Regions from separate parts of the Streptomyces sp. NPDC006435 genome, predicted to be linked through region 1. Evidence: riboswitches for the same ligand, from Rfam matches in the RefSeq annotation. Region 1 holds a riboswitch; the other holds the start of a gene.
The links. A riboswitch is a leader RNA that binds a small molecule or an ion and turns the genes downstream of it on or off. The one in region 1 is predicted to bind cyclic di-AMP.

Region 2: another riboswitch for cyclic di-AMP. It lies ahead of ABZZ04_RS14295 (peptidoglycan DD-metalloendopeptidase family protein); the one in region 1 lies ahead of ABZZ04_RS02030 (M23 family metallopeptidase).

The regions. Positions count from the first base shown of each region.
Region 1 is NZ_JBEXPY010000001.1:447,462-455,197, forward strand. It holds tRNA gene ABZZ04_RS02020 (tRNA-Met) at 1-46, shown strand, start outside; gene ABZZ04_RS02025 (PP2C family protein-serine/threonine phosphatase) at 225-1,385, shown strand; cyclic di-AMP (ydaO/yuaA leader) riboswitch at 1,703-1,855, shown strand; gene ABZZ04_RS02030 (M23 family metallopeptidase) at 1,867-3,096, shown strand; gene ABZZ04_RS02035 (aldo/keto reductase) at 3,358-4,302, shown strand; gene ABZZ04_RS02040 (PrsW family intramembrane metalloprotease) at 4,470-5,984, opposite strand; gene trmB (tRNA (guanosine(46)-N7)-methyltransferase TrmB) at 6,150-7,058, opposite strand; gene lhgO (L-2-hydroxyglutarate oxidase) at 7,063-7,736, opposite strand, start outside.
Region 2 is NZ_JBEXPY010000011.1:85,204-92,939, reverse strand. It holds gene ABZZ04_RS14320 (STM4014 family protein) at 1-294, shown strand, start outside; gene ABZZ04_RS14315 (STM4013/SEN3800 family hydrolase) at 383-1,198, shown strand; gene ABZZ04_RS14310 (STM4012 family radical SAM protein) at 1,195-2,556, shown strand; gene ABZZ04_RS14305 (STM4011 family radical SAM protein) at 2,565-3,443, shown strand; gene ABZZ04_RS14300 (SGNH/GDSL hydrolase family protein) at 3,517-4,350, opposite strand; gene ABZZ04_RS14295 (peptidoglycan DD-metalloendopeptidase family protein) at 4,561-5,532, opposite strand; cyclic di-AMP (ydaO/yuaA leader) riboswitch at 5,536-5,688, opposite strand; gene ABZZ04_RS14290 (alpha-galactosidase) at 5,985-7,736, opposite strand, start outside.

The DNA of each region.
Region 1 (7,736 bases):
TGGGCTCATAACCCAGAGGTCGCAGGTTCAAATCCTGTCCCCGCTACTGAAGAGTCAGGCCCGGCACGCATGCAGCGTGCCGGGCCTGACTCGTTTCGTTCTCCCGCCCAGATCCCTCCATTGGCCGATGAGCGGTCGCCGCGTCGTTCCGTTCCGGGGAGTCTGGGGGCGGGGCGCGGTTCCGTCCGCAGCCGCGGACGTACCGGGCAGGAGACCAACGGGTGGTGTGGAAGCGGGAACAGCGGCGCGGCGGGCACGCCGAGGGCGGCGTCGGCACCCGGCGGTTCGTGCGGGCGATGCCCGCCCTGATGATCATCGGCGGGCTGGTCTTCGACGCCTTCACGCCGCCGACCTTCACCGCCATCCCGCTGTTCGTCGCGGCGCCGCTGATCGCCGCCCCGTTCTTCTCGCTGTCCAGCACCGTCCGCACCGGTATCGCCTCGATGCTGGCCGTCATCGCGCTGCGGCTGTCCAGCAGCACGCTGCCCGAAGTGGTGCCGCTGATCGAGCTGCTGACCCTGGCCACCGTCTCGGTCCTCGCGGTCGTGATCAACACGGTGGTGCGGCGCGGCAACGAGCAGCTGGCCTCCGCGCGGGCCATCGCGGAGACCGCCATGCGCGCGGTGCTGCCGAAGCCGTCCGAGCGGATCGGCGGACTGCACGTGGCGGCGCGTTACGTGGCGGCGCAGGCGGACGAGTTCGTCGGCGGCGACCTGTTCGCCGTGACGGACACCCCGTACGGGGTGCGCCTGGTGGTCGGGGACGTGCGGGGCAAGGGCCTCGAAGCCGTGGGGACGGTGGCGGTGGTCATCGGGGCGTTCCGCGAGGCGGCGGAGCAGGAGCGCTCGCTGGAGGGCGTGGCGTGGCGGCTGGAGCGGGCGCTGGCGCGGGAGGAGACGAGGAGGGGCGGGCTCGACGCGCTGGAGGGGTTCATCACCGCCGTGCTGGCGGAGATCCCGTCCGGGCTGTCCCGGGTGCGCGTCGTCAACCGCGGCCACCCCGAACCGATCCTGCTGCATCCCGACGGGGCGCTGGAGGTGCTGAGGCCCACCGAGCCCGCGCTGCCGCTCGGGATGGGCCTGGGCGCGTGGTCGCAGCGGACGGACGAGTGGGACCTGCCGGCCGGGACGACCCTGCTCCTGTACACGGACGGCCTCTCCGAGGCGCGGAACGTCGAAGGGGTCTTCTACGATCCGGCGGACCGGCTGCGCGGGCGGATCTTCCCGGGGCCCGAGGAGCTGCTGTCCGCGCTGACCGACGACGTGCGCCTGCACACGGGCGGCGAGACGACCGACGACATGGCGCTGCTCGCGGTCATGTGTCCGGCGGAGGGTCAGCCGGACCGGCGCAGGACCGTGCGGATCGTCGGCCTGGAGGAGGCGTGAGGGGAGGCGTGAGGGGAGGCGCGGGAGGAGGATGCGGGAATGGTTGCGGGGTGGGCGCGGGGCCGGTTCCGTTCCTTCCGTTCGCGATGCCACCGTACGTAATCGAAAGGCGCCGCTCCGCATAACGTTTGACGCAACGTCAGAAACGGGATAATGACTGAGGTGCGGTCAACTCATACGTTTTCATTGAGTTATGTCCCGTAAAGTCCAGGCCAAAGACGTGAACGATCAGTGGGAACAGCTTGGAATGCGGCCCCGGTGTCTATTAACGTTCGATAACGCAGCGCGGTCGTCCCAGCCGTCGCCAGTGGCGGCACCGTGCGCGAGCGCCGAATTCCGCAAGGGAACCGGGGAACCACCTATATGGGGTGAATCGGACGCCTGTGTCTCGTGAGAGGCAGAGGAGCCCGTAGGAGACCTTCCTGCTCCGAACCCGTCAGCTAACCCGGTAGGCGAGAAGGAAGGAAAGGAGTGCGCCCCCGTGGCGTCCAACAAGCCTGCCCCCGAGGTCCCGTCCCGGTTCACCCCCGACTACGGCTTCGGCTCCGACTTCCCCGCGCAGCGCGGCTCCGACTTCGGTTCCGACGCGGCGGCCACCGGGACGGTGACGACGGCGTACGGCAGCGACTACGGCACCGGCCATGGCGGCGACTTCACCACCGAGTTCAGCGGTGACTTCAACGACGGCTTCGGCGGCGACTTCCGCGCCGAGGGCAACGGCGGCGAGCCCGCGCGCAGCCTGGAGGAGTGGAACCCCACCGAGGAGTCCGTCCGCCCCGTGCGCGGCCGGCACCGCGTCGCCAAGCAGCGCAGCGGACTCGCCCGCAGTTCGACGGTGCTGGGCGTCGGCGTCATCGCGGCGGTCGGTGCGGGCGGCATGGCCACCGCGCAGAGCAAGCCGCCGGTCTCCATCTCCGTCCCCGACTCCATCACGGAGAACCTCCCCGACGCCGCGTCACTTCCCGGCGTGGGCGCACTGTTCTCCGACGACTCGGACAAGGACGCGTCCGAGGACGTCACCGCCACCGCCCCGCTGACCTCCGCCGGCATCACCGTCGCCGAGGCCGAGCAGGGCAGGACGGACGCGGGCGAGGCGCTCCGTGTCCGCATCCTCCAGCAGGCCGAGCAGCAGCAGGACGCGGCCGTCGCCGAGGCCAAGGCCGCCGAGGAGAAGGTGGCCGCCGAGAAGGCCGCCGCCGAGGCGAAGAAGCAGCAGGACGAGGCCGAGGCCAAGGCCGCCGCCGAGAAGAAGAAGGCGGAGGAGGAGGCCAAGAAGAAGGCGGAGGCCGCGCGGCTCGCCAAGCTCGCCGCCAGCTACGCCGTTCCGACCTTCTCGTACACGATCACCTCGACCTTCGGGCAGGCCGGTTCGATGTGGTCCTCCGGCCACCACACCGGCCTCGACTTCGCCGCCCCGACCGGAACCCCGATCAAGGCCGTGCACAGCGGCACGATCAAGTCGGCCGGTCTGGCCGGTTCGTACGGCTACCGCACGGTGCTGGAGCTGGAGGACGGTACGGAGATCTGGTACTGCCACCAGTCCTCGATCGGCGTCGGCGTCGGCCAGAAGGTCACCACCGGCGAGACCATCGGCCGGGTCGGTGCGACCGGCAACGTGACCGGACCGCACCTCCACCTGGAGATCCACACCCCCGACGGCACGGGCGTCGACCCGATGGCCTGGCTCCGCGGCAAGGGCCTCAACATCTGAGGCGACCCGGCCCGACCCGGTCCACCGGCCCATGAACCCCGGCAGTCCTGACGCTCACCCCCCGACGTCAGGGCTGCCGGTTCGTCTTGAGCGGCACAGGACCCGGAACCCGGAACGGCAGTCCCGACCGGGCCGACGGGCCGACGGGCCGACGGGCTGTCGGGGACAGCGAACCCGAACGAACCCGTCGGGAACGACGAACCCGCAGGAAACAACGAGCCCGTCGGAATAGCGGGCCCGTTGGAATTCGTTGATCCACTTATGACTTCTCTTCGTAAGCTGGGCTCCTCCGACCTCCAGGTCTTCCCGCTCGCACTCGGTGGCAACGTCTTCGGCTGGACCGCCGACGAGGCGCAGTCGTTCGCCGTGCTGGACGCCTACGTCGAGGCCGGGGGCAACTTCATCGACACCGCCGACGTGTACTCGGCCTGGGTCCCGGGCAACGAGGGCGGTGAGTCCGAGACCGTCATCGGCAAGTGGCTCGCCGCGCGCGGCAACCGTTCCGACGTCGTCGTCGCCACGAAGGGCGGCGCCCACCCCGAGTACAAGGGGCTCTCCTCCGCCACCGTCAAGGCCGCCGCCGAGGAGTCGCTGCGCCGGCTCGGCACCGACCACATCGACCTCTACTACACGCACTTCGACGACGAGACCGTGCCGGTCGAGGAGATCATCACCGCCCTGGACCAGCTGGTGAAGGAGGGCAAGGTCCGGGAGATCGCCGCCTCCAACATCAGCGCCGAGCGGCTCCGGGCGTCCCTGGACTTCTCGGAGCGCGAGGGGCTGGCGCGCTACGTCGCCCTCCAGCCGCACTACAACCTGGTCTCCCGCGACACCTACGAGGGCGAGCTCCAGGACACGGCCGCCCGCGCCGGGCTCGCCGCCGTGCCGTACTACGCCCTGGCCTCCGGCTTCCTCACCGGCAAGTACCGTCCGGGCGCCGTGGTGGACAGCGCGCGGGCGCAGAGCGCCGGTCAGTACCTGGAGTCGGAGCGGGGGCAGAAGGTCCTGGCCGCGCTGGACAAGGTCGCCCAGGAGCACGACGCGCAGATCGCGACCGTCGCGCTGGCCTGGCTCGCTTCCCGGCCGACCGTCGCCGCGCCGATCGCCTCGGCCCGTACGGTCGAGCAGCTGCCCGCGCTGGTGGCCGTCGCGGACCTCACGCTGACCGAGCAGGACCTGGCCGAGCTCACCGAGGCGTCCGCCTGACGAGGACGCCCGACACGGACGTCTGACGCGGACGCCCGACGCGGACGTCTGACACGGACGCCCGACGCGGACGTCTGACGCGGACGTCGTCCGACGCAGGACTCCCGCCCGTTCCGTCCACGGCCGTTCGCCCGAGCCGTGGGCGGGGCGGGCGGTCTGTCGCGGTCCTACCGCGGGGGCAGGTAGGGGTTGTGGTTCGGTCCGGGCCCGGGGCCGTTGTGGTGACCGCCGTACCAGGTGTGCGCGGGGAACGGTCCGGCGTACGGGGGCGGCGCCGGGTGGTGGGGGCGCAGCCGGCCCGTGGCCTGCGCCGCGTACGTGAGGGCGGGCACGGCCACCTCCCTGCGCTGCCAGAGGTGGTGCAGCAGCTCCAGCTCCCGTGCCGCGAAGTCCGGTTCGGCCGCCCCGCGCCGGGCCCGCAGCCGCAGCGAGGCCAGCGACGTGGCGAACGACTCGTACTCGGCGACGGTCCGGGCGGCCGCCTTGCCGTGGGCCGTGGCCCGCGCCAGGTCCCCGGCCGTCGGGACGGGAGCGGCGACCGGCCCGTGGCCCGGCCACCCCGCCCCGTACGGGACCGGCCCCCGCGCCGCGATGACGTGTCGGCGGCGGGCCTCGTCACGGGCCAGGCCGCGGGCCCGCATCGAGGCGAGGGCGAGCGGTTCCGCCGGGGTCAGCCAGCCGGCCGCAGCGTAGGCGGGTAGCTCGGCGCAGAGCGTGCGCAGCTCGCGTTGGCGCGACCAGATCGCCAGCCAGGTCACCAGCCCGAAGGCCGGGACCATGAACAGCCCGTACACGGCGTAGAAGCCGTACGGGCCGAAGGTCGCCGACCCGTTCCACAGCGCGTGCATGCCCATGGCGAGGACGAGGCCCAGCAGCGGCAGCACGATCCGCAGGACGCGCCGGCGCCGGGCGACCGTCGCGGCGATCCCGAAGCCGATGCCGGTCAGCACCGTGAAGAGCGGGTGCGCGAACGGCGACATCACCACCCGTACGAAGAACGTCGCGGCCGTCACCGACACGGCACCGGCGATGCCCGTCTGCTGGTCCTCGCCGAAGGCGTTGCCGAGGTAGAGGATGTTCTCGGTGAAGGCGAAGCCGCTCGCGGTGAACCCGGCGGTCACGACACCGTCGACGATCCCGTTGAAGTCGCGTCTCCGGAACAGGAAGACCAGCAGTATCGCGGCGGCCTTGGCGCTCTCCTCGACGACCGGTGCTATGACCGTGGCACCCAGGGTGTCCGCGTCCGCCGGGTCGGCGGTGGCCGTGGCTATCCAGCGGGTCGCGAACGAGTTCGCGAGGATCGCGACCAGGGCGGCGGCGAACGCGCCCCAGGCGAAGGCGAACAACAGATTCCGCCAGGGGGCCGGTTCGACCCGGTCCAGCCAGCGGAACGCCGTCATCAGCAGCGGCACGGGCAGCACGGCGAGCCCCAGCCCGACGAGGAACCCCTCGGTGCCCGTCTGGTCGCGGACCAGGGCCAGGATCGCCAGCCCGCAGAGCGCGAGCACGGTGAACACGGCCGTGACGCGGAACGCCCGGCTGCGCCACACCATGCCGACGCGGCGCGGCCGGTAGCGCCAGTGCCCGCGCCCGGGAACGGCAGCGAGGATCTCACCGACCCGCTTCTCCTCAAGGAGCGGTACGGCCGGTTGCGACTGCTGCTGGACAGACCCGTCGAACACCACCCGACGACCCTAACGAGCAGCACCGACAACTGGCCATGGGGCGAGGAAGCGGCCGTCCCCCGGGCCCACCGGTCCACCGACGGGCAGGAGCCCGGCGGACAGGACGTCAGTGGACAGGGCCCGGCGGCGGGACTCACCGGGCAGGAGCCCGGTGGGCAGGACTCAGCTGCGGGCGAAGAGCAGGTCGTGCACGACGTGGCCCTTGTCCAGCCCCTGCCCCTCGAACCGGGTCAGCGGCCGGTGCGCGGGCCGGGGCGCGTAGCCGCCGTCCGCCCGGGTGTTCTCGTACCGGGGGTGCGCGGTCAGCACGTCCAGCATCTGCTCGGCGTACGGCTCCCAGTCGGTCGCGCAGTGGATCACGGCCCCCGGCTTCAGCCGCTGCGCCGCCAGGTCCAGGAACTCGGGCTGGATCAGCCGTCGCTTGTGGTGGCGCTTCTTGGGCCACGGGTCGGGGAAGTACACCCGCAGCCCGTCCAGCGACTCCGGTTCGAGCATCTCGCGCAGCAGGATGATCGCGTCGCCGTTGGCCACCCGGATGTTGGACAGGCCGTTGCGGTCCGCGAGGCCGAGGAGGTTGCCCTGGCCCGGGGTGTGCACGTCGACGGCGAGAATGCCCGTGCCCGGGTCGTCGGCGGCCATCTGCGCGGTGGCCTCACCCATCCCGAAACCGATCTCCAGCACCACCGGGAGCCCGTCGAACAGCTCGGGCAGGTCCAGGACGCGCTGCCCGTCGATGTCCAGGCCCCACTTGGGCCAGAGCCTCAGCAGGGCGTCCTCCTGGCCGGGCGTGACCCGGCTGCGGCGGGGCTGGAAGCTGCGGATCCGGCGCTCGTGGTGCGAACCGGCCGGATCGACGGCGGGCCCGCCGGGGAAGCGCGGCTCCTGGCGCAGCCTGCGCTGCCGCTCGAAGGCGGCGGCACGCAGCTCGTCCGGGATCCCGGCGGGGCCGGGCTCCGGGGAACCTGCGTCGGGCACGGCGGAACCGGCGTCGGGACTCGCGGCACGGCTCGCGGAAGGGCTCGCGGGAAGGTCCGCGGCGGTGCTTCCGGCCGGGCTCTCGGAGGGGTTCATGGGCTCAGACACAATGCCCTGATTCTACGGCGGGCGGCCTCCATCCCGTTTCCCGTGCCCGGAGCAGCGCCCTGCGCGCCACTTCCCGCCCGATGGGCAGCGAGGCGGTCGCGGCGGGGGACGGGGCGTTCAGCACGTGGACGGTGTGCGGGGCCTCGCGGATCAGGAAGTCGTCCACCAGGGTGCCGTCGCGCAGCACGGCCTGGGCCCTGACCCCGGCCGGGGAGGGACGCAGATCGTCCTCCGTCACCTCGGGCAGCAGCCGCCGCACGGCCTCGGCGAACGCGTGCTTCGACAGTGAACGCCGCACCTCGCCCGCCCCGTACCGCCAGTGCCTGCGGGCGATCTGCCAGGTGCCGGGCCAGGCCAGGGTGTCCGCCAGCTCGCGCGGGCGCACGACGGGCCAGCCGTACCCCTCGCGGGCCAGCGCCGGGACCGCGTTCGGCCCGACGTGGACGCCGCCGTCGTGGCCCCGGGTCAGGTGGACCCCGAGGAACGGGAACGCCGGATCGGGCACCGGATAGACCAGGCCGCGCACCAGCTCGGGCCGCGCCAGCTCGTAGTACTCCCCCCGGAAGGGCACGATCCGCACCCCCGGGTCGTCGCCCGCGAGCCGGGCCACCCGGTCGCAGTGCAGCCCCGCGCAGTTCACCAGCACCCGGGCCCGCACCACCACGC
Region 2 (7,736 bases), on a different contig from region 1:
CTCGACGAGGTCCGTGCGGCCGTCGCTGCCGCGGGCGGCAGCTGGGCCGACGCCCTGGCCGTGTGCGAGCGGGCGGCGGCGTGTTTCCCGGACACGCTGTGCGTGGGCGTCGATCTGCTGCCCTCGACCGACTGGCGGCGCTTCGCCGTCGGGGAGGTCAACGCCTTCGGCGACCTGCTGCCGCGGCTGACGGGACTGCCCGGCAGCGGCGCCGAGGGACTGGACACCTACGCGGCACAGGTCGCCGCCGTACAGAACAGAGCAAGGAACCACCGTGCAACCGCCACCGCCTGACACCGCGCCCGCTCCCGCGGACGCCCCCGCCCCGGCCCCTGACGCAAATCAACCGGACACGAACGGACCGGGCACGGGCGAACCGGACATGAGCGGGATCGTGGGCAGTCACGATCTGCTGCTCGTCACCCTCGACACGTTGCGCCACGACGTGGCGGTGGAGCTCGCCGCCGCGGGGCGCATCCCGAACCTGGCGCGCCACCTGCCGGGCGGGGTCTGGGAGAAGCGCCATGCGCCGGGCAGTTTCACCTACGCCTCCCACCAGGCGATCTTCGCGGGCTTCCTGCCGACTCCGGCCGGCCCCGGACCGCATCCCCGGCTGTTCGCGGCGCGTTTCGCCGGCAGCGAGTCGACCGCGTCGGGCACCTTCGTCTTCGACCGGCCGGACCTGATGTCCGCCCTCGCCGACGTGGGCTACCGCACGGTGTGCATCGGGGGTGTCGGTTTCTTCAACCGGCAGCCGCCGCTCGGTTCCGTGCTGCCGGACATGTTCCAGGAGAGCCACTGGGAGCCGGAGTTCGGCGTGGCCTCGCCCACCTCCTTCGAGGCGCAGGTGGCCCGCGCCGAGCAGGTCGTGGCGGAACTCCCGCCCGAGCAGCGGCTGTTCCTCTTCGTGAACGTGTCCGCCCTGCACCAGCCCAACTGGTTCCACCGGCCGGGAGCCACCCGTGAGGCGGGCGACTCCCGCGCCACCCACGCCGCCGCCCTGGAGTACGTCGACGCCCACATCGGCCGGCTCTTCGCCGCGGCGAGCAGCCGTCGCCGCTGCTTCGCCATCGTGTGCTCCGACCACGGCACGGCGTACGGGGACGACGGCTACACCGGTCACCGGCTCGGGCACGAGTCCGTCTGGACCGTTCCGTACGCGCACTTCTTCCTGGAACCGGGGGCCATCGCACCATGAACCGCACCACGACCGCCGTACCGGCCGTCCGCCCGTACCGGAGCTACGTCTACGCCTACCCGCACAAGACCGCCTACCGGCCGCTCACCGACCGGCCGGAGCTGCGCGAGCTGTGGGCGGGCGAGCGCAGGGACGCGCTCTCGCTCTATCTCCACATACCCTTCTGCGAGGTCCGCTGCGGCTTCTGCAACCTCTTCACCAGGATCGGCGCCCCCGACGAGCTGACGACCCGTTATCTCGATGCGCTGGACCGGCAGGCCACGGCCGTCCGGGAGGCGCTGGGTGACGCCGAGCCGGTGCGTTTCGCGGCGGCCGCGTTCGGCGGGGGCACGCCCACGTTCCTGACCGCGGCGGAGCTGGACCGGCTCTGCGACATCGCGGAGAAGCGGATGGGAGCCGATCTGCGCTCCGTCCCGCTGTCGGTCGAGACGTCTCCGTCGACCGCGACCGCCGACCGGCTGGCCGTCCTGGCCGACCGGGGCGCGACCAGGATCAGCATCGGGGTGCAGAGCTTCGTAGAGGCCGAGGCGCGTGCCGCCGTGCGCCCGCAGCACCGGGCCGACGTGGAGGCGGCGCTCGACCGGATCCGCGACGCCGGGGTCCCGATCCTCAACATCGACCTGATCTACGGCATCGACGGCCAGACCGAGGCCAGCTGGCGCACCTCGCTGGACGCGGCGCTCGGCTGGCGGCCGGAGGAGCTGTACCTTTACCCGCTGTACGTGCGTCCGCTGACCGGTCTGGGGCGGCTCGGCGCCGACGGCGAGGCGGCGGAAGCGGCCTGGGACGAGCAGCGGCTGCGGCTGTACCGCGCGGGCCGGGACCACCTCCTCGCCCACGGGTACGAGCAGGTCTCGATGCGGATGTTCCGCCGTGCCGACGCCCCGCGCACGGACGGCCCGGACGACTACGCCTGCCAGACCGACGGGATGATCGGCCTGGGGTGCGGGGCCCGCTCGTACACCACGAAGCTGCACTACTCCTTCGACTACGCGGTGGAGATGCGGGAGGTGCGGGCGATCATCGACGGCTACACCGCCACGGAGGACTTCTCGCGCGCCGAGGTCGGCCGGTACGTCGACGGCGACGAGGCCCGCCGCCGTCATCTCCTGCAGTCGGTCCTCCAGGCCGAGGGGCTGCGGGTCGACGACTACCGTGAGCGGTTCGGCACCTCGCCCGCCGACGACTTCCCCGCCGAACTGGCCCGTTTCGAGGCTCGCGGCTGGCTCGACGCGCCGGCCGGCGGCGCCGGGCTGCTGCGGCTCTCCCCCGAGGGCCTGGCCCACTCCGACGCCCTGGGCCCCGAGCTCTTCTCCCCCGGTGTACGGGCCGCGATGGCCGCGTACGAATTGAAGTGAGCGCGCCCATGGACCTGACCATCCTCTACCGCGGCCCGCTCTCCTCGTGCGACTACGACTGCCCGTACTGCCCGTTCGCCAAGCGGCGCGACAGCCGGGAGCAGCTGCGCGCCGACCGTGCCGCGCTGGAGCGGTTCACGGCGTGGGCCGCGGCGCAGACCGGTGACCGGCTCTCGGTGCTGTTCACGCCGTGGGGCGAGGGACTGGTCCGCTCCTGGTACCGCCGTGCGCTGGTCGAGCTGGCGCAGTTGCCGCACATCCGCCGGGTCGCGATCCAGACCAATCTCAGCAGTCGTACGGGGTGGCTGGCCGAGGCGGGCGGGGCCGGGCTCGGGAAGATCGCGCTCTGGTGCACGTACCACCCGGGGCAGACGCCGTACGAGAGGTTCCTCGGCAAGTGCCGGGAGCTGACCGCGATGGGCGTCCGGCACAGCGTCGGGATCGTCGGGCTCGACGAGCACCTGGCGGAGGCGCGGCGGCTGCGGGCCGCGCTGCCGGACGAGGTCTACCTGTGGGTGAACGCGGCGGAGGGCCACACCTACACGGACGAGGAGGCGGACCGCTGGACGGCCGTCGACCCGCTCTTCCCCTACAGCCGGCACCCGCACCGGTCGGCGGGGCTGCCCTGCCGGACCGGTGAGTCGGTCGTCTCGGTGGACGGGGAGGGCACGGTGCGGCGCTGCCACTTCGTGCCGGCGGAGCTCGGCAACCTCTACGACGGGAGCTACCGGCGGGCGCTCGGGCCGCGGGCCTGCCCGCTGGCGGTCTGCGACTGCCACATCGGGTACGTGCACCTGGAGACGCTGCCGCTGTACGACGTCTTCGCGGGCGGGGTGCTGGAGCGGATACCGGCGGCGTCGCCGCCGTCCCTCCTCGGACGGGCCTGAGAGGCCCGGATCCGTCCGTCGCACGGCCGGGTCCGGGCCGTCCGCTCCGTCCGGCGCCCGGTGGGAAGCATCCCTAGAGCGGCAGCAGGTCCGGCCGCTTCGCTTCGACGTGGTCGCCGGAGGACTCTCCGCGCAGCCGCCGTCCGATCCACGGCACCAGGTACTCGCGCGCCCAGTGGATGTCGTCGCGCCGCACTTCGAGCGTGCCGCGCTGGGCCTGCGGGGGCCATTCCTGGTCGGGGTCGGCCGGCACCTCCATGCCGAGGACCTGGGCGGCGCGCAGCGCGACCCTGGTGTGTCCCTCGGGCGAGAGGTGGAGCCGGTCGTCGTCCCAGGCGCGCCGGTCCTGGACGGACCGCAGCGACCACAGGTCGAGGACCGGGCACCCGTAGCGGTCCGCGACGGCCCGCACATGGGCGTTGTACGTGGCGATCTTGCCGCGCAGATGGCGCAGCACGGGGACGCCACGGGTGTCGAAGCCGGTGGTGATCATGACCGTCCCGACCGATCCGCTCAGGTCGGCGACCGCGCGCTCGAAGCGCTCGGCCACGTCGTCGGGGTCGGTGCCGGGGCGGATGATGTCGTTGCCGCCCGCGCAGAAGCTCACCAGGTCGGGGGCGAGTTCCTTGGCGCGCGGCACCTGCTCCTCGACGATCTGGTCGAGGAGGCGTCCGCGTACGGCGAGGTTGGCGTACCTGAAGTCCCCGTGGGGATCCGCGTCCGGTCCGGTGTCCGGGAGCTGGTCCGCGAGGAGTACCGCGAACCGGTCCGCCCAGCCGACGAAGGCCCCGTCCGGCCCCGGGTCGCCGACCCCTTCGGTGAAGCTGTCGCCGATCGCCGCGTACGACCCGATGACACCATTTCGGTTGATGACGCCACGTTGATTTTTTCTCGAATCGTCTGCCACAAGCGCTTATCCTGCACCGCTGAATGTGACCTACGCGACCGTAATATGGGGTTGACGGGAGGTGAGATAGACCACCCGGTCAGTTTTTGGCAAAGGGGGAATACGCCGAAGGGGCGGTGCGCCGCCGCGCACCGCCCCTTCCATGTCGCCGGGGTCGGATTCCGCCGTCCGGTTTCCCGGCCGTGCGGATCGGACGTGGATCCGTACGGATCAGACGTAGATGCCGTGCGAGGCCAGGTAGGCGATCGGGTCGATGTCCGAGCCGTACGCCGGACCCGTGCGGACCTCGAAGTGCAGGTGCGGACCGGTGGAGTTGCCGGTGGAGCCGGAGAGGCCGACCTGCTGCCCGGCGCTCACGCTCTGACCCGCCGAGACGGAGAGGGAGGACATGTGGCCGTACTGCGAGTAGCGGCCGTCGGCGTGCTTGATGACGACCTGGTTGCCGTACGCGCCGCCCCAGCCGGCGGTGACGACGGTGCCGGAGGTGATGGCCTTCACACTGGTGCCGGTGGAGACGGGGAAGTCGATCCCGCTGTGGCTGCCGCTGGACCAGTTGGATCCGGAGGCCCGGTAGTTGGTGGTGTGGTTGCCGGGAACCGGGTGGACGTAGCCGGAGCCGGTGCTCTGGGCGGCCGGGGCGGAGGTCGCGGCCTTGGACTCGGCGACGGGCGCGGACTTGACCGGGGCCGACTCGGCCGGGGCGGCCTGGGCCGGGGCCGACTTCTTCGCGACCGACGGCGCCGAGGGGGCCTTCGACGGGAGGGAGGAGCCGGTGCCCGTGCCGGTGGACGCGGCGCCGGCGGACGCCTTGCCGCCGAGGGTCAGCTTCATGCCCGGGAAGATCAGGCCGGGGTTCTCGCCGACGATCTGGCGGTTGTCCTGGTACAGCTTCTGCCAGCCGCCCTGGACCTTGTACTCGGCGGCGATCTTCGCCAGGTAGTCGCCGGTGACGACGGAGTACGTCGTGGTGGCGGGAGCCTGCTTCTGCGCGACCGGCTGGGCGTGCGTGGTGGTGACGGGGGCCTTCTGCGGCACGACGGCCGGGGCGGCCTGCTCCGCGGCGTGGGCGCCGGTGGCGCCGAGCAGCGGGAGCGCGATGACGGCGCCGCCGGCGCTCGCCGCGACGACGCCGCGGGCGATGGGGCCGGCCTTGGGACGACGGTGCTTACCCGATATGGGCATGAAGTGTTTCCTCTCCGGCGCCTGCGAGGTGAGCTGTCGGGTTCGGGCTGGAGATGCCCGGCCGCGCGAACGCGACTTCACCCCTAGCCGACCGGATACCGGTCGGCGGCTTACCTGGTTCCCCCGCTCCTGCCACGCGATCAGTGGATGTGAATTCCGGGCGGCGGCAGGATTGGGCGGTCCGTCCGGATTGACGGTGACCGTAGGCGAGCCGGGACGTCGAGAACAAGCCATGGGTTCCACCCCGGATTCCGCACCCGGGAAATCGGTGCGGAATTCCGGTCACACTCCGTGGATTAAGGATCATGCCTTTCCGCGCCGCGCACGGAATTCCCGACCGCCCCTTCGCCACACACCGTCACGGATATGATCCCGCTCACGAGCGGGCAACCATCTCCCCCGCACCCGGGGCAAGTTGCACCAAAAGGAACATTACGGACACACTTCGCAGGTCATCCCTTCCGAAGCCTCAGCACGCGCGCGTCGAGATCCCCCCGGAGCCCGGTGTGCAGTCCGCGGTGCAGCAGCACCGAACCGTGGTGCACCGCCCCCGTGTCCAGGCAGGTGTACGTGGCCCCGGGGTCGATCCCGCGCAGCCGCAGGGCCGGGGGCCGCTCCCGGTGGCGCTGGGTCTCCAGCCACATCAGGACCACGGTCTCCTCGCCGCGGACGTACTGGACCGCGCTGAGGCCGCCGTCCGGGGGGCGCAGCCGGTACAGCTCGCCGTGCTGCACCACCGGCCGGATCTCCTTGTACAGATCCACCCATTCCCGCGCCTCGGCGAGCTCCTCCCCGCTCCACTTCGCGAGGTCCCCGCCGATGCCGAGCACCCCGGCCATCGCACTCACGAAACGGAAGCGCAGGGAGCTGACCCTGTCGTTGAACTGGACGTTCGGACTGTCGGTGACCCAGGCGGCCATCACCCGGGCCGGGTGAATCTGACCGAAGCCCTCCTGGATGGCGAGCCGGTCCAGCGGGTCGGTGTTGTCGGAGGTCCACACCTGGTCCGTACGGGACAGGATTCCCAGGTCGATCCGCCCGCCACCGCCCGAGCAGGACTCGAACGCGACGGAGGGGTGCGCGGCCCCGAGCCGGTCGATCAGTGCGTACAGGCCGTCCACGTGCTCGATCCAGAGCTTCTGCGGATACTCCTCGCCCGGCCACCCCGCATCGGTGAAACAGCGGTTGAAATCCCATTTCACATAGTCGATGGGCGCGCTGGAGAGCAGGGTGTCCAGCTGCCCCAGGAGATATTCGCGCACATCGGCGCGGGCCAGGTTCAGCACCAGCTGATTGCGGTACTCGGTCCGCTTCCTGCCCGGGAAGTGCTGCACCCAGTCGGGGTGCGCACGATAGAGATCACTGTCCGGGTTGACCATTTCCGGTTCGACCCAGATACCGAACTGCATGCCGAGTGCGTGCACTTCGTCCGCGAGCGGCTTCAGCCCCTCGGGAAAGCGGTCCGGATTCGGCGTCCAGTCGCCGAGCCCGGCCCGGTCGCTGGTCCGCCGCCCGAACCACGCGTCGTCCACGACGAAGAGTTCCACGCCCACCCCGGCGGCGCGGGCGGCGAGGGCGCGCTGCTGCTCCAGCGAGACGTCGAAGCCGGCCGCCTCCCAGGAGTTGTAGAGCACCGGCCGGAGGCTCTCCGCGTCCGGGACCACATGGGCCAGCTGCCAGGCGTGCCAGGCGCGGCTCGCCCCGCCGAACCCCCGCCCGCTCCACAGACCGGCGAACACGGGTGTGGTGTACGACTCCCCCGGGGCGAGCCGCAGCAGTCCGGAGTCGTCGTGGCCGGCGCCGCCGGTGATCTGCACGAGCCCGTCGGGAAGCCGCTGCACGCAGATCCGCCACGACCCGGACCAGGCGAGCGCACAGCCGTACACCTCCCCGCTCCCCTCGGTCGCCGTGCCGTCGGCGTCCAGCGCGACCCACGGCAGGTGCTGGTGGCCGGTGTGGCCGCGCCTGCTGGAGGTGACGCTCTCGCCGTGCATCAGCTCCGCCCGTTCGAGCTGCGACTCCGCCGCCCAGCGCCCGTGCAGCCGGCTCAGCCGCCATCCGTCGCGGGCGGGCAGCGACCAGGCGGCCGCGTCGGCCCGCAGCAGTTCCAGCGGCGGGCCGTCCGGTCCGGCGTGGGTGACGGTGGCCCAGCGCTCGACGACGTCGGAGTCCGCCCGCATCCGGTAGTGCAGCGTGAGGGCGAG